3 regions of the Exiguobacterium sp. s145 genome follow, and region 1 is predicted to be linked to each of the others. Evidence: riboswitches for the same ligand, from Rfam matches in the RefSeq annotation. Region 1 holds a riboswitch; each other region holds the start of a gene.

Region 1 (5,682 bases):
AATCAAGTAACGATACATTTGTTTCGCTAATTCCACCGATGCCTACTAACGGGATGCGAACGGCTTTCCTGATTTGCTCTAATGTCACACGTGACATGAATGTCGCATCTTGTTTCGTCGCCGTCGGAAAAAGTGACCCGACTCCTAAATAATCTGCACCGTCCTGCTCTGCTGCCACAGCCTGTTCGACCGTTGAAACGGAAACACCGATCGTCGCCGTCGGTAACAATCGACGTGCTTCCGTTAAAGGAATATCATCTTGACCGATATGCAGGCCCGCTTCGACTAATAAAGCGATATCGATCCGGTCATTGATAATCAACGGAATATTATAACTGGCAGTCAGATCCTTCAGTACAACGGCTGATTCGAGAAAATTCTTACCCGACATCTCTTTTTCCCGTAATTGAACAATCGTTGCACCGCCCTTAATCGTTGCTTCGACAGCATCCTCCAAGGGAAGATGCGGGTGCAGACGTCTATCCGTCACTGCATAAATCAAGTATTCACTGTCCATTCATCTGCACCTCCGGCAAACTTTCCTCTGTCATCAGACTGACCGCATCAAACAATCCGGTCCGAAAACTGCCGATACCAGGACGATTTCCGGCCGTTTCCCCTGCTTTTCCCATGGCGTACGTCCCAAATACAGCTGCGTCGAAATGATCGTATCCTGCTCCCAAAAAAGTCGCAATCAAGGAAGCGGTCATACATCCTGTTCCCGTCACTTGGCCGAGTCGTTTTGTTCCGACGTCCAAATGATGTTGACGGACTCCATCTGTCACAAAATCAACGGGTCCGGTGACGACGATGACTTGTTTCGTCTGGGAAGCGAAGGCGTGAACACTTTGAAGATCGAGTGATTCTCCTTCCGCCACATCGACCCCTTTCGTTCGAGCAGCCTGTCCAAGCAACGTTTTAATTTCCGAAGCATTTCCTTTGATGACCGTAAAGGTGATTTCCTCCATCAGTTGTTTCATAAAATCCGTTCTTAATGTCGTGGCTCCCGCGCCCACCGGATCCAAAATGACCGGTTTCCCCAGCCGGTTAGCCGTTTTCCCTGCTAGCAGCTGTGCTTTGCGCATGTCCGGATTGATGGTTCCTGTATTAATCACGACGGCGTCTGAAAGACCAACCATCTCTTCGACTTCGAGCAGGTCCTCTGCCATGACAGGAGATCCTCCAAGCGCAAGTGTCATATTAGCACAATCATTGATCGTGACGGTATTCGTTAAATGATGAATTAATGGTTTTTTATCATGGATGCGTCGTAGCATGTGTATCCCTCCAAAGTTCATGAAAATGATGTGTCGGTCCAATTCCGTGTCCAAGAGCAAAACCGTGACGAATCGCTTCGGTCACATAACGTTTCGCATAACGGACGCTGTCTTCCAGTGAATGACCAAGAGCCAGGTTGGCAGCGATAGCAGCGGACAACGTACAGCCTGTCCCGTGCGTATGACGGGACTCAATCCGTTCTTGTTCAAAGACAACATACCGTTCGTCCGTATATAAAAGATCAGTGGCGTCTTGCCCTTCCAAATGCCCGCCCTTGAGCAACACAGCTCCTGTTTGTCGTTCAATCAGCTTGACCGCTGCTTGCTTCATATCAGCAAGTGAATGGACGGTTCCACCGATCATCCGCTCGATTTCAGGAATATTCGGTGTCACAAGGGTCGCAAGTGGTAACAGCTGTTCGAGCAATGCCTGTTCCGCATTCGGTTGTAACAAAGCATGGCCACCTTTTGCGACCATGACCGGATCAAGAACAATCGGCAGAGGATACTTTTCCAGTTGTCGGGCAATCACTTGAATCGTTTCCTGATTAGAAACCATTCCAATCTTGACGGCATCGACACGGATATCTGAAAAAATCGAGGTTAACTGTGCCTCCACAAGTTCGGGAGAGACGTCTTCAACCGCTTGAACACCCAATGTATTTTGTGCCGTAATCGCCGTGATGACACTCATGCCATATACACCAAGTGCTGAAAATGTTTTTAAATCCGCCTGAATTCCCGCTCCGCCACCGGAGTCGGATCCGGCGATCGTTAATACGTGTTTCATTCCAATTCCTCACTTTCCCGTGAGCAAATAAGGAGAAAACGGACAACAAAAAGCGCCGTCCGCTGTAAAAAAGCAGACGACGCCATGAATAACCAGGTTCACCGGTTAAAGTAATCATGTCTTCGATCTCAACTTTCCTACGCTGGTATTATCCAGTTCAGGTGACAGGGTCGAAAACAGAATGGTTTTCCTCTCAGCCGGACTCCTCCAGCTCCCCTAGTTGCTCGTAATTTAAATTCTTTTTCACTGTATCACAGCACCATCAAAAAAACGAGCCGAAGCTCGTTTTTACAAGTATCCAAGTGGATTAACCGTGTTAGCAGGTCCTGACGCGCTATATTGATATCCACCAATATGCAGTTCAAAGTGCAAATGCGGTCCTGTCGAATTACCCGTACTCCCAAGAGTACCAAGCCTTTGACCTTGAGTGACCGTTTGACCTGCTGAAACCGATAACGAATTCATATGACCGTACACCGTTGTATACACTTGACCGTCAAGGAAATGGGAAATCATGACGTGATTCCCGTAAGGTCCGCCGCTTCAGGCCGTAATGACTGTTCCGGAAGCCGCCGCACGAATTGGCGATCCGACAGGTCCGCTGAAATCGACACCGTTATGGAAAGTATAACCGTTCGCTCCACTGGCCGGTCCGAATCCTTGTGAGACACCACCCGAAGCCGGACGAACAAACTTCGCCGATCCGGTCGGTCCACTGCTGACAGGAGTCGGAACAACCGTTGATTCACTTGATTCAGGCTTTGATTTTGCTGCTTCTTTTGCTGCTTTTGCTGCTTTTTCCGCTGCTGCCTTTTCGGCCGCCGCTTTTTCTGCGGCGGCTTTCGCTGCTGCTTTTGCTGCCGCAATCGCTCTTTCTTGAGCTTCTAAAGTCGCCTGTAATTCTTTGGCACTCAACAGTTTTGTCGTAAACTTCGTCTTCCCTTTACGTAATTTTTTCAGGGTTGCGCTCCGTTCTTTCATCTGTTGTTTTAATTGTTTCTTTTGAATGAGCAATGATTTTTTTTCTTGAACACGCTCTTCTTTTTTAGTGATGAGGTTCTTTTTCATTTCCGCCAGCTTTTCCTGTGTTTCCAAATAAGCAGAAATCATTTTATCATCTTGTTCGGCGATTTTTTTACCGGCCATGACACGGCTGAATAAATCCCCCAGGTCTTTCGAACCAAAAATGACTTCTTCCCATTTGATCGAATTACCGTCGTTTTCTTGAAGTACACGTAACCGGTCTCCGAGCAACTCTTCTTGACGTGTGAGCATGATTTCATAGCGGACGATTTCCGCTTCCAGATCTTCAATCTGAAGGTTTAGTTGTTTAATCTGCTTATTTTTTTCGGAAATCCGGAAAATATTTTCATTAATCGCTGCATCAATTTTATTGATTTCGCGTTGTTCCGCCGATATTTTGGCTTCTTGCTTTTTAATGGCTTTTTCCAATCGACGCTGTTCTGTCGCATTTTGAGATTTCTTTTCTTTAATCGTTGCAGCATGACCAGAAGTCGGCGCAGTTGATACGAGCAACACTCCTAACAATACCGTTGACAACAATTTTTTTAACATGTCTCATTTCCTCACTTATGTATGATTTCTTATTTGAAAAGTAGTTAATTCAAAGTATTTATGTCTGAGATTGATTATAGCATCGTAATAGTTTCAGTAAAATTTCATTTATGTTTCAAGTGAAAGCGTTTTTTTGTAATATAACATTTTTCATTTTGATCAAGACACACAAAAAAAAGCGATTGCCATAGCAATCGCTTTTTCCGTAATTATAACATCGACATTGGATTTACAGAATTCGCCGGTCCTGAAGCACTGTAGCTGTAACCACCTACATGAATTTCAAAGTGTAAGTGCGGGCCTGTTGAATTCCCTGTGCTGCCAAGGGCACCGATTTGTTGTCCTTGACTGACACGTTGTCCAGCATGTGCATTTAATGAACTCATATGCGCGTAAACCGTTGTATATGTTTTTCCATTTAATTGGTGTGCGATCATGACATGATTACCGTACGGACCACCACTTGATGCAGTGATAACCGTTCCTGTTGCTGCTGCAACAATCGGCGTACCGACCGGCGCTCCGAAATCAATTCCATTGTGGAAAGAATAACCGTTCGAACCGCTTGCTGAACCATATCCTTGTGTGATTGATCCACTTGTCGGGTGAATAAACATAGAAGAAGATGATGGAGCAGGTGTTGGTGCTGCCGGTTCCGGTGTTGGTGCCGGTGCTGCTTTCGGCACAGTCACAGATGGCGTAGATTGTTTCGTCGACGTAGCAGGTGTTGACGATTTTTGTTCCGCTTTGGCTGCTGCTTTAGCAGCGGCTGCTTCTGCCGCCTGTTGTTCAGCTGCTGCTTTTTGAGCCGCTGCTGCTTGTGCTGCCTGTGCTTCTGCACGTGCTTTTGCTTCACGTGCCGCTTGCGCTTGACGCTCTTTTTCGATTCGTGCTTCACGTTCGCGAGCTGCTTTTTCAGCTGCAATTGCTTGCTCTTGCGCGATCAAAATTTGTTGTACTTCTTTTGCATCCATCAACTGAGTTTCAAATTTCTTTTTCTGTTTCCGGAGTTCTTTTAAGCGTTTGTTACGTTCTTTGAGCTGTTGCTCAAGTTCCGCTTGTTGACGTTTCAACTCTTGTTTCTCCGTCACAAGTTTTGCTTTTTTATCTTTTAATTCTTGTTGAGCAGCTGCTAATTTTTTTTGTGTGTTTTGATAATCGGTAATCATTTTATCATCTTGTTGTGAGATGGATTTCCCCGCTAAAACGCGGCTGACCAGATCCCCGACATCTTTTGATCCAAAAATGACTTCTTCCCATTTAATGGAGTTCCCATCATTTTCTTGCATGACACGAAGACGGTCACCAAGCAGTTTTTCTTGGCGTTTTAATTTCGCTTTGTACTTTTCGATCTGCTTTCCAAGTTCAACGATTTCTGCTTCAGTTGCTTTGATCTGACGGTCTTTTGTTTCAACTGCAAACATTTTTTCGTTTAATGCTTCGTCCAAGCGGTTAACTTCTTGCTGAGTCTTGGAAATTTTTTGTCCTTCTTGATTAACGGACGATTCTAAGTTTTTTTGTGTTTTGGCATTTTCTTGTTGCTTCTGTTCGTTTTTAGCTTTTTGTTCACTTAAGTCATCTGCTGCTACGAAGTGAGGAGTCGATGAAAGAATAAGTGCCGAAACGATGAGCGACGCGAACGTTTTTTTCATGTAGTATTCCCTCTTTTTCTGTGTAGTTTATATAAGTAATCGAGTGATGATATTTAAATTTAGTAATACTTTTTAAAAATTATAAGAACGTTTTTGATTATAGCATTCATTTTCCTTGTATTATATTTCAGTGAGATGTCATTTTGGATAAGTTCTCTTTTCGCTCCTATCCAGACACCCCAACCGGATCTTCTTCATTGCGTGTTGGAAAAGAGTTTGACACACTATGACTATCGAAGTAAAGGAGGAACTGTTATGTATTTAGATCATACCGGCATCGCTGTTCGGGATATGCAGGAAGCGATTACGTTTTATACGACCGTTTTAGGAGGAACGTTAATTCGTGAGTACAGCAATCCGACACCGGGGGTTGCGTCTAATATTGCTG
Region 2 (5,682 bases), on a different contig from region 1:
TTTACGGGAAATCAGTCCAGGATCGAATGAGGGAGGTTTATCAGACATGAAGAAATTCTTAATGCTGTCGAACGAGGAAATTAAACGAAGTCTTAAACTATATATGACGATTTTGATGACGCTGATTATCATCGAAATTACATCCGTCGTGTATCAGATTCTTCATTATCAGTCCAAAATAGAAGATTTAATGCAAAAAGAGCGACTCACAGAAATGCAAGCTGTTGAGCAACTGAATGGTCCATTGACGTTTGGTGACGCGACGAACTATTTCAAGTATGTGATTACACTCGGCATTATGTTTACGATTTTGTACGCTTTTCAGATTTGGTACCGCGATTGGTACGGCGAATCGAAATACATCTATCGTTTATTGATGTTACCAGGTAAACGCATTACGATACTACTCTCCAAACTAATGACAGTGTTGATCTTTGTTTGTGGCTTCCTAGGGATCCAGTGGGTCATTATCATCTTAAGTCATCCGATTTACGAATTGCTATTACCCGACCACTTACAAGTAGTATCAAAAATTACTGGAGAGTCGACAGCAATCAACATGCTCTACACCTTTAACATCATTGACACTTTCGTCATTTTAGCACTCGCGCTCTTCGTCATCACGATCATCTTCCTGTTTGTCTTGACAGAGCGGTCTTATCGGAAAGGAAAGGCGTTACTGACGATTGCCAGGGATGTATCCCTCTTGATTGTGCCATTCATCGCATTGCGTTACGTATTTGATGCAACGAGCATACTCGTTCCGAATCAACAAGTGTTCGTTTATCTATCCTTTATTCTCGCCTATTTTGTATATGTGAGTTGGAAGTGTATTCAATTACTAAACCATAAAGTATCTATCTAAGAGTTAGAAGGAGGAAGCCATGAGACGATACAAAGAAATGATCATCGTTGGGGGCATTGCTGGAGTGACCTTACTCAGTTATTTTGGTTATGCCGCCAGTATTAAAGGATCGGACTATGAGGTCGAAAGTTTACAAAAAGGAACTGCTGAAGAGCTGAAGAGGATCAATATTGAGGTTGAAAATGGAGACATCAAACCGACTCAATACAATGTTCAATTAGACGGTCAGATCACTAGTGAATCGCAGAACTATATCACAAGCTTGTTCAATAATTACGCAGCTGACTTTCCATCCGATTTCTATCGCTTCATTTCAAAAGAAGACGTATTTACGAGTGAGATCGGTCCACGGACGTACGGCATTAAGATGAATGAATCAAAGTTAAACTACCACTCTTATGATAAAAGTACGCAGAAGCAGTTCAAAAAAACATTCGATTACCGTCTCGCTGTACCTGATCGCGAAACGTCTGATGTACGTGTTTTTTATCAGGATGGTATGAACGTATACGTTCAGTGGGATGATCACAGCACGAAAGAAAAGTCGACAGTTCTGTTACTCAACCTTGCAAGAGGAAAGGTCGAGATGCTTCAATCCAAGCAACTTAAAAACAATCGAGAACGGCAGTATGTCGTCGTCAATCCTTATGGAATCGTCTACCGCGAAATTACGTATGACGCGGAAGGGGCAGAAAAAGACAGTGCTTACTATTTAGATAACGGTAAAAGCATCAAGCGTCTCAAAGCACTCGACGCTTACGCAGCAGAGGGCAACTTCAATACCGCTGACGATAATCAATCGTTGATCGCTTATGGGGTGTTTGATTCAGAAAATAGTAAAAGCATCAAATGGAGTACTTATGACTTTAAGACGAATCAAGTCAAGCAACATGAAGTGGAAGGGCAACATACTTATCGTTTCAATGGCTCCTATACGATGATTGCGCAGGATAAGCTATACCACATCGCTAACATCAATGACTCAGACTTCCAGGTCACGGTAGTCGATACGAAAAATGAAACGATTACGTACCAAGGGATCATCAAAGATAAGAATTCTAAAAAAAATCGTCTGATACAAGATGTGACTGTATTGGAGTAATCCTTATCGGGTGATGAATCTGTCTTTTGCGTTTGATATTTAAAGAGGTACTGTTAACGAGTCACTGACATCATCATTGACAGGTGTTTGGAAGACCACTAAAGTGAAGATAACTTAAATAGAATCACTAGGGGTGTTATTAAACTGAGATGAGTAGCTACTCAAACCCTTTGAACCTGAACTAGGTCGTACTAGCGTAGGGAAGTGTAGACTCTGATGAACAAGCGGAGACGATTGTGTCGTTCTTTGCTATGTGATTATTTAGATGTGCGCAACTTTCCTTTTGGAGAGTTGCGCTTTTTTATTTACTACTTCGCTATTTAAGTTTCAAAAATTGATGGAGGAGTGGGGAACAATGACCAGAACGGTTTTAGTAACGGGAAGTAGTCGAGGATTGGGGGCGACGATTGCAAGAGTGTTGGTGAACAACGGATTTAAAGTCGTAATTAATTACTATAAAAGCAAGAATGCGGCAGAGAAACTTGTAAGCGAACTGGGAGTAGAGAATGCTATTGCCTTGTATGCGGATGTCACGAAGCGACAAGATGTCGAGCACTTGATTCAATCAGCCACTACGCATTATGGACAAATCGATGTTGTAGTCAATAATGCATTAGTAGATTTTAAATTCGATCCGATGGCACAAAAAGCGTTTATCGATTTAAACTGGGAAGATTACCAAAAACAACTGGATGGAACACTGAAAGCGGCATTTCATGTCACCCAAAGTGTCTTGCCACAATTCATTGAACGAAATATCGGTAGCATCATCAGTATCGGAACAAACCTCTATCAAAATCCAGTCGTTCCCTATCATGAATATACGACAGCAAAGGCAGGTCTGATTGGCTTTAGCCGTAATCTAGCAGCGGAATTAGGTCAATACGGCATAAACGTGAACGTAGTGTCCGGCGGGTTGTTGAAAGTGACTGATGCTAGTTCTGTAACCACCGCTGAAGTATTCGATTTAATTGCCCAATCGACACCGTTAAAAAGAGTGACGAGTCTAGAAGAAGTAGCACAGTTGGTCGCTTTTTTGGCATCAGAAGCAGCGTCTGGGATTACTGGCCAAAACTTAACCGTAGATGGTGGGTTAACGATGAATTAAAACAGATGTGTTAAAAAGATTGACTATTTATAGGAGAAGGGAGTCATGAACTGAAGATGACGAACAGGAATCAGTTAAATATCGGCGTGTTGTTATATGGATGTGGTCATCACCAAGCCGCATGGTTAATGCCCGACTCTAAAATTGAAGAGATCGGAGAGAGTAGCTATTATCAGCGATTGGCTCAAATAGCAGAATCCGGTTATTTGGACGCTGTATTTTTTGCTGACAATCAATCTTTTCCGGCTGCAAATGCGACTGATTTACCCGCCTTTTGGTTGGATCCTTTAATCAATTTAACGGCTATTTCTCAAGTAACTAACCACATAGGATTAGTCTCAACGATATCAAGCACGTTTTCAAATCCATATACGGCAGCGAGACAATTGCTAAGTCTTGATCACGTGACTAATGGGCGTGTAGGGTGGAACTTAGTGACTTCGATGACGGACTGGGAAGCATTAAATCATAATATGGATGCATTACCTACAAGGGAAGAACGGTATAAAAAGGCGGAAGAATTTGCGATTTTGATGGAGAAGCTATTTTTATCGTGGGATCAAGATGATTTTCTTTCAGATCGATTAGTTAACCGATTAATTGATCCTGAAAAAATTCAACCTATCCATCATACTGGGACCTATTTTAGCGTAAAAGGTCCTTTATCTACTCCGCGTAGCCCCCAAGGGAAACCAGTAGCTATGCAAGCGGGTGCGTCGGAACAAGGGATTGCCCTTGCATCAAGACATGCAGATGCCGTCTATTCTGTGTCATGGAATTTTAGACAAGCGCATGCATTTCGGGAGAAGCTGCAGGGGAAAATCAAACAAACTGAGTCACCAAATCGGAAGATTAAGATATACCCAGGCTTAGTGACGTATGTCGGGAAAACACGAGAAGAGGCATTAGCCAAAAAAGCCGAACTAGATGAAAAATTACCGTTTGAAAATGCGTTGAAACAATTGAGCTTCTTTTTGCAGCAGGACTGCTCCACATGGGATCTCGAAGCAAAGATACCGGTCTTACCATCAATTGAAGAGTTTTCAGGACCCATTGGACGCTATCAAACGATTCTAGAGATTATCGAAGATACGGATCCTACACTAAAAGAACTGCTAGGTTATCTGGCTGCGGGAGGAGGACACTTGACATTGATTGGTACTCCGGCAGAAATTGCGGATCAGATGGGATTTTGGTTTAACGAGGGAGTGGCAGATGGCTTCAACTTAATGCCGCCGTCACTACCATCGAGTTTAGAAGATTTTGTAGATATGATTGTTCCTGAGCTTCAAAAAAGAGGATTGTTTAGAGAGGCGTACCAAGGGACTACACTTCGAGAATATATAGGTTTAGATAATCCTTTATGACGCAACTGATTTAGAAAGCAATAAAAGTATAAATAAAGTACCTATGATTCTAAGATGTATCAAGTTAAGAATTAGGAAGTCGTGCTATTATTTATCTATTTAATAGCTTATATAATATGATTAAGCACAAAAAGTTATACCACATCGCTCGCATTAAAGATTCAGATATCTAAGTTACCGTAGTCGATACGAATAATGAATTGTTATCATGTAATATAATTTGATCAACACATATGAGATTTAGTAATGAAGAATTTATGAATGTTTGCAAATGCGATGAATATACCATTATTTTTAATGAATCTAGTTGCAAATTAAATAGAAATATCACATCGAAGTCTATTTCGGCCAATAACATAAGTGAAAAGTTAGCTTATTATTATGGTGAACTTAATATGATCCATCCGTTCCGAGAAGGGAACGGACGTACACAGAAAATGTTTATTGAAAAAGTAGCAGATAAGCTGGGTTACTCTCTCCAGTTAGAAAAGGTAGACTCTAAGAAATTACTCGAGGTGACGATTGAGTCAGTAAATGGAACTGGAAGACCTTTGAAAAAAGTCTTTGAAGAGGTAATTGTAACCAAACACTTCAAAAGTCAATCTGATCAGTCACATATAAATAGTAAAAGTATTACTTCAACAAATGTAAGCAAAAACAATTATGATTTAGAAAGATGAGCTAAAAAGGAGGGACTAGTATGGATGCGGTCAAGCGATTGAAAGAAGATATTGAGAATAGTGCAGATTGGAATGTAACTATTACAGTTAGTAAAAAAGATCTCGAGAAACTAATTCGTGCGTACGAAGAATTAAAAAAGCAATCTAAGCAAGAGGATAAAACTAAAAAATAAAAAAATGTTAAAGGACTGAGTCAAAGCTTCTTAAGAAGTGAATGATTTGGTTCTATTTTTATAAAAAAATATTATGAGGACTTATGTACTGTTTTGTAGAATCGCACAGTATGGGAATATCAGTGTTTAAAATGTATACCATGTTTTATGCTGGAGCATAAAACATGGTTGTATGAGTGTAAAAGATAACTCCAGCTAAAAAGACGAAATCATCTCTCAGTCACCTTTTCTGTAGTAGATTCAGCCCCTTCAGTTCTGTCTTCAGGACTTTGCCGCGGAGAATCATGAAGTGTTTCAATGTCGAAATGACAAGCTAACACGTGTCCGGTCCGTTCGTGAGGACTGTCTAATGGTTCGGGAATAACCGAGATATTTGACGAACAAGTA
Region 3 (5,682 bases), on a different contig from region 1:
TTAAAAACAAAACTACAAAAAAACGTGATCGACTTTTAGGATATCCTAAAGCCGATCACGTTTTTTAGTGGTCTAACAAACTTCGTAAAGCAATCACTTCACCGGTATGCACCGTCACGTTCGCCACTCCGTGCTGTGTCCATTCATTGCTGACGGTCAATGATCCGCCGACCGGCACGTCATGATTCGTCAACAGATACTTGACCCCGCGGAGGGTCAGACGTGTCGGAACGAGCGGGATGAAAGAGAGATAGTGAAATCCATCTGCCTCGATCTCATACGTCCCCGGCTGTAAGAAACGAACCTCTTCCCGCTTCGTCATCAAGCGAACTGCCGGAAATTGTTTTAGCAAATAGACGTTTTGAAGCGTCATATCAAGTCGTCCTCCGGTCGCACCGAATATGAACACTTCTGTTGCTTCATACTGTTGACTGACATGGCGTAAAGCCAGTTCCAAGTCGGTCTCATCCTTTTCAGCCGGGTGGATGATCGCTCCTTCCGGTTTGTATCCGAGCGAATCAAAGTCACCAATCGCCAAGTCAAAAGCGAGACCTTGCTGTGCCAATTCGGTGACACCTCCGTCAACGGCGATGACAACCGTCTTCTCATCCAGAAACGGTTTCAGGGACGGGATGTCTTCTGTCGGACCGGCCGCTACAATCACGACCCGCATCAGACACCTCGTGCCGAGTAACGAAGAAGTCGGGGCGCTGTCGTAAACAGAAGTCCTGCGACAATACCACATAATAGGTACGATGGAACCATATACGTCGCGTTATAGATCAACGAGTACGAAACGACCGGACCTTCCGCATATTCAGCGAAGAAGACGATTCCGCTGATGACGTGACAGACATAACGTAAACCTGCACCAAGCAATGTCGCGCCTAGTACAATTGCCATCAAACGGCCATTCTTCCCGGCTGCTGCTGCTTTTTTGACTTGCCGTGCGAATAGTCCGCTCAGTCCGACGACTCCAAACGCAATCGTATAATCGAGTAACGGCTGAACGACTGTCAGAATTTGCGGAGCGAACATCAGTTGAATCGTTCCGACGAGCGCTCCCGTCACGACCCCACCGATGACACCATGACGAAAGGCCATGACGAAGATTGGCAGCATCGCCAAACTGACCGAACCCCCTTGCGGCATTTTAAACGGGATTAATAAATCGAACACCACACCAAGACTTGCAAAGATTGCAATTTCCATTAACATTTGTAGCCGTTTCATCCTTTTTTCCTCCTAAAAATAAAATCGCAGGACGGCAAAAAGGCAGTACGACGAACGCCGTACTGCCTGCGTGCGCCACATCCCTACGTCCGTCTGAACGGAACAGGTTCGAAGGGTTAAAGTCCAATCACTTCTCTCAGCCGCTTGACGCGACACCCCTTGCGGTCTTCATTCAATTTTGATTCTGCTCTTATTATACGTGAGCGGCATTCCGAATACTAGTGATTGCTTCTGAATAATCCGGTGCATTGTAGATGGCGGAACCTGCAACAAGTACGTTTGCCCCATTCTCAATACATAATTTCGCTGTTTCCGCATTGACTCCGCCATCGATTTCAATCTCAAACGATAGATCGTGTTCCGCTTTCATTGCAGCCAGTTGATTTAATTTCTTCATGACACCCGGAATGAACGCTTGTCCGCCGAATCCCGGATTGACTGTCATCAATAAGACCATGTCCACATCCTCGAGCACGTGTTCGATCGTCGACAGCGGCGTATGCGGATTGAGCACGACACCCGCTTTCGCACCGGCTGCTTTGATCTGTTGCAGGACACGGTGGACGTGATTCGTCGCCTCGACGTGGAACGTCACGATATCAGCCCCTGCTGCAACGAAGGCTTCGACAAAGTTTTCCGGACGATCAATCATGAGATGGACGTCGAGAACCATATCTGTTTTTTGACGTAAACTGCTTAAGACAGGAAGTCCGAATGAGATGTTCGGAACAAATTGACCGTCCATGACATCGAAATGGATATAATCGGCACCTGCTGCTTCTACGGCTTTGACATCCCGCTCTAAATTTGCAAAATCTGCTGATAAGATTGATGGTGCGATTTTAATCATCTTAATACCTCCGCGTCCGATTCTTGATTTCCTCTACAAACATACCATAATTCGTATACCGGGAAGCCATGATTTCCTGGGCCTCGACGGCTTGTTTAACGGCACAACCAGGCTCATTCAAATGCAGACAGCCACGGTACTTGCATTCGTCCTGTAAAGCAACAAATTCAGGGAAACACCACCGTAACTCCTCGAGTTCCATTTCGTGCGGAAAATCAAGATTCGAGAATCCCGGGGTATCTGCAATCAATCCTTCGCCAAGCGGGATCAATGTCACATGACGGGTCGTATGGCGTCCACGACCAAGCGCCTTCGAAATATGACTCGTTTCGAGTGCCAACGAAGGTTCCAAGGCATTCAACAACGAACTTTTCCCTACACCGGATTGTCCGGCCAGCACACTCGTTTTATCTTTTAACAACGGACGGACGGATTCGACTCCGGCCAATGTCTCACTTGACGTTTCGATGACGTGATATCCAATGGTCCGGTAAGCGGAAATTGCTTCCAATACCCCTTGTTCGGCTTCACCTTGTAACAAGTCCATCTTCGTCAAGATGATGATCGGTTGAATTTCCTTTGCTTCAATCAACACTAAAAACCGGTCCAACAGATGGGCAGAAAAATCAGGTTCTGCTGCCGATACGACCAACAACGCTTGATCGATATTGGCAACTGGCGGGCGGACCAGGAAATTTTGACGGTCCTTTACTTCCAGGATATATCCGGTCTCACTTTCGATGTGTAACACGACCTCATCGCCGACGACAGGGCTGATGCCCCGTTTTCTGAAATTACCGCGTGCCCGTGAACGGATTTCACCTTGAGGCGTCATGACATCATAAAATCCACCCTGTAAACGGATAATCGTTCCATCCCGATTGTCTTCAATTCGATTTTCTGCCATCCTATGCCCTCCTTTGTCAGGATTAACGTCCTGCTCGTTATTCTTGTGATTTTGCCTGATTGTACGTAATCGTCTTCGCCCGGTACACTTCGTCATCTTTATAAATCGTAATCTTGCCTTCTTCTCCCGGATCAATCGTCAAGGGAACATCAAATGTTTCATCCTGATCAATCGATTCTTCGATGACGGTTCGTTTTCCTTTGGCATCTTCCGTCTCAATCCGGACGAGTTGACGTGGAGCAGGCTCCCCGTCTTCACTAACGCCATCATAGGCTACTTTCTCGGGGAACGTCGCCGTGATGGTCTTTTCTTCCTCTCCGCGAGAAATAAAGACCGTGACCGAATCGTTTGGTTCGACCTGCGCACCGGCTTGCGGATATTGACGAATGACCTGATCGAGCGCGACCTCACTTGAGAACTCCTGTTCAAACGTTCCGTCCAGTCCCATCTCATCCAAATAAGCTTTTGCTTCAGCACTCGATAAGTCGGTCAAATCTTTCAGAACGAATACGGGGGATCCGTTTGAGACCGTGATGGTAATCATCTGTTCTTTCGCGATGACTTCCGTTCCAGCTGAAATCGACTGCCGGATGACATTTCCACGTTTGATGTCTTCCGATTCTTCCCGTTCGACATCCACTTTTTCAAAACCGCTGTCCTTTAAGATGGCGATCGCTTTTTTCTCTGTCTCATCTGAGACGTCCGGCACCTCGACCGGATCGCTTCCTGTCGAAACGATCAAATCCACCGTCGATCCTTTTTTAACCGTCGCCTGTTCACGCGGTGACTGACTGATGACGAACCCTTCTTCCACCGTATCACTTGAGCGTTCGGTCGATTCCACGACGAATCCCATTTTTTCAAGCTTCGTTTCCGCCTCGTCGGCATCCTTGCCTGTTACATCCGGTACGACGACCTTCGGGTCAGGCCACATGGCAAAAGTCGTTGCGGCTCCGCCCATTATGAATAACAACAATAAGATGATCCACCACGCACGTTTCTTTTTCTTTTCTGGTTTCGGCATGACGGTAGCGACCTTCGGAACCGGTGCTGTGTGTTCAATGTCGGCTGTTGGCAGGGACACAGGGCTGAGCACCATCGTCTTTTCCATCAAATCGTCCCCGCGAATGCCTTCATTGGCCCGTTCAGCTGACATCGCGGTCACCATGTCTTCTTTGAAGGCAGCAACCGTTTGTTGCCGATCATGCGGCGCTTTTGAGAGAGCTTGCATGATGCAATTTTCTAAAGCTTGCGGCACAGCCGGATTTAACGAGGTCGGACGACGGGCGGTATCTTGCAGATGTTTCAGGGCGACAGCAACCGGTGAATCGCCTTCAAACGGCACTTGCCCCGTCACGAGTTCGTACAAAACGGCTCCCAGCGAATAAATATCTGATTTTTCATCCGCAAATTTTCCTTTTGCCTGTTCCGGCGAAAAGTAATGCACGGATCCGAGGACTGACATCGTGTGGGTCAGGGTCGCATTCGACATGGCGACCGCAATGCCGAAATCGGTCACCTTGACAGTCCCATCCTCACGTACCAGCATATTTTGCGGTTTGATATCGCGATGAATAATCCTGTGTGCATGGGCATGATCAATTGCATCACAAATTTGGCTGATGATGTCAATCGCTTTTGCGACCGGCAGTGCCCGCCCTTCACAATACGTTTTCAGCGTCATGCCATCAATATATTCCATTACGATATAATAAATCGCTTCTTCTTCTCCTACGTCATAAACCGCGACGATGTTGGGATGATTTAAACTCGTCGCAGCATGTGCCTCTCGTTCAAATCGACGGATGAATTGTTCATCATGCGAAAACTCTGTACGTAAAATTTTGATTGCGACAGTTCGATTCAAGATTTCATCATATGCCTGATAAACGTTTGCCATCCCGCCATTTCCAACTAACCGTTCTATGCGGTAGCGGTCGTTCAATCGATCTCCGTAACGCATATTCAGATCCTCTCTCTTTCTTTAAAACGGATTGCAGCAATCGTAATGTTGTCTGCGCCTCCCCGGTCATTCGCCTCGGATACGAGACGTTCGACAATCGTATCGAGCGGTGCATCTTCTTGAAGCAACTGCTCGATGACTTCATGAGGCACCTCATCCGACAAGCCGTCGCTGCACACTAACACGATATCATAGTCCGGTGCATCCCGGACTTGAATGTCGACATCCACGGACTCGTTCGAACCGACGGATCGTGTAATGACATTACGACGGGGATGATTTTCAAGCTCTGCTTCCGATAATTCCCCTAATTGTTTGAGCATGTTGACATAGGAATGGTCATCCGTCAGCTGTTTTAATTGTCCTGCTTCCAGGGCATAGACGCGGCTGTCCCCTACGTGTCCAATGACAAGTAAATCATCCGACCAGCAGACACAGGCCATCGTCGTGCCGACAATCGACAAATTTTCGACTTGAGAAAAACGTTGAATCTGCGCATTGGCTTCTTTCACTAATCGTTCAATCCAGGAAGATAACTCCATCGGGCGGTTTGGCATATCTGCATATGCTTCGGCAAAAATCTGCTTGACGATGGCACTCGCCGTTTCACCGGCTGCATGTCCCCCCATGCCGTCAGCGACGACAGCTAATCCTTGTGTCGCATCGCCTACCAATAAGACCGTGTCCTCATTTTTTGAACGGACCTTTCCAGTCGTCGTCAAATAAGCT

Evidence for each region. Region 1 has a riboswitch for thiamine pyrophosphate ahead of thiD (bifunctional hydroxymethylpyrimidine kinase/phosphomethylpyrimidine kinase). Riboswitches for the same ligand answer to the same signal wherever they lie in the genome.
Region 2: another riboswitch for thiamine pyrophosphate. It lies ahead of KNQ07_RS11905 (3-oxoacyl-ACP reductase); the one in region 1 lies ahead of thiD (bifunctional hydroxymethylpyrimidine kinase/phosphomethylpyrimidine kinase).
Region 3: another riboswitch for thiamine pyrophosphate. It lies ahead of thiT (energy-coupled thiamine transporter ThiT); the one in region 1 lies ahead of thiD (bifunctional hydroxymethylpyrimidine kinase/phosphomethylpyrimidine kinase).

What each region holds. Positions count from the first base shown of each region.
Region 1 is NZ_JACSMV010000023.1:14,288-19,969, reverse strand. It holds gene thiE (thiamine phosphate synthase) at 1-517, opposite strand, end outside; gene thiM (hydroxyethylthiazole kinase) at 507-1,277, opposite strand; gene thiD (bifunctional hydroxymethylpyrimidine kinase/phosphomethylpyrimidine kinase) at 1,258-2,067, opposite strand; TPP riboswitch at 2,185-2,295, opposite strand; partial or broken gene KNQ07_RS16155 (M23 family metallopeptidase) at 2,356-2,589, opposite strand; gene KNQ07_RS13895 (murein hydrolase activator EnvC family protein) at 2,611-3,642, opposite strand; gene KNQ07_RS13890 (murein hydrolase activator EnvC family protein) at 3,852-5,294, opposite strand; gene KNQ07_RS13885 (VOC family protein) at 5,550-5,682, shown strand, end outside.
Region 2 is NZ_JACSMV010000016.1:32,713-38,394, forward strand. It holds gene KNQ07_RS11890 (ATP-binding cassette domain-containing protein) at 1-50, shown strand, start outside; gene KNQ07_RS11895 (hypothetical protein) at 47-865, shown strand; gene KNQ07_RS11900 (hypothetical protein) at 885-1,967, shown strand; TPP riboswitch at 2,087-2,187, shown strand; gene KNQ07_RS11905 (3-oxoacyl-ACP reductase) at 2,323-3,075, shown strand; gene KNQ07_RS11910 (LLM class flavin-dependent oxidoreductase) at 3,132-4,442, shown strand; partial or broken gene KNQ07_RS16340 (Fic family protein) at 4,700-4,879, shown strand; gene KNQ07_RS16345 (hypothetical protein) at 4,880-5,122, shown strand; gene KNQ07_RS11920 (hypothetical protein) at 5,143-5,295, shown strand; gene KNQ07_RS11925 (hypothetical protein) at 5,505-5,682, opposite strand, start outside.
Region 3 is NZ_JACSMV010000001.1:319,791-325,472, reverse strand. It holds gene KNQ07_RS01610 (amino acid permease) at 1-4, shown strand, start outside; gene KNQ07_RS01605 (thiamine diphosphokinase) at 65-673, opposite strand; gene thiT (energy-coupled thiamine transporter ThiT) at 673-1,233, opposite strand; TPP riboswitch at 1,297-1,403, opposite strand; gene rpe (ribulose-phosphate 3-epimerase) at 1,427-2,083, opposite strand; gene rsgA (ribosome small subunit-dependent GTPase A) at 2,085-2,990, opposite strand; gene pknB (Stk1 family PASTA domain-containing Ser/Thr kinase) at 3,028-4,953, opposite strand; gene KNQ07_RS01580 (Stp1/IreP family PP2C-type Ser/Thr phosphatase) at 4,956-5,682, opposite strand, start outside.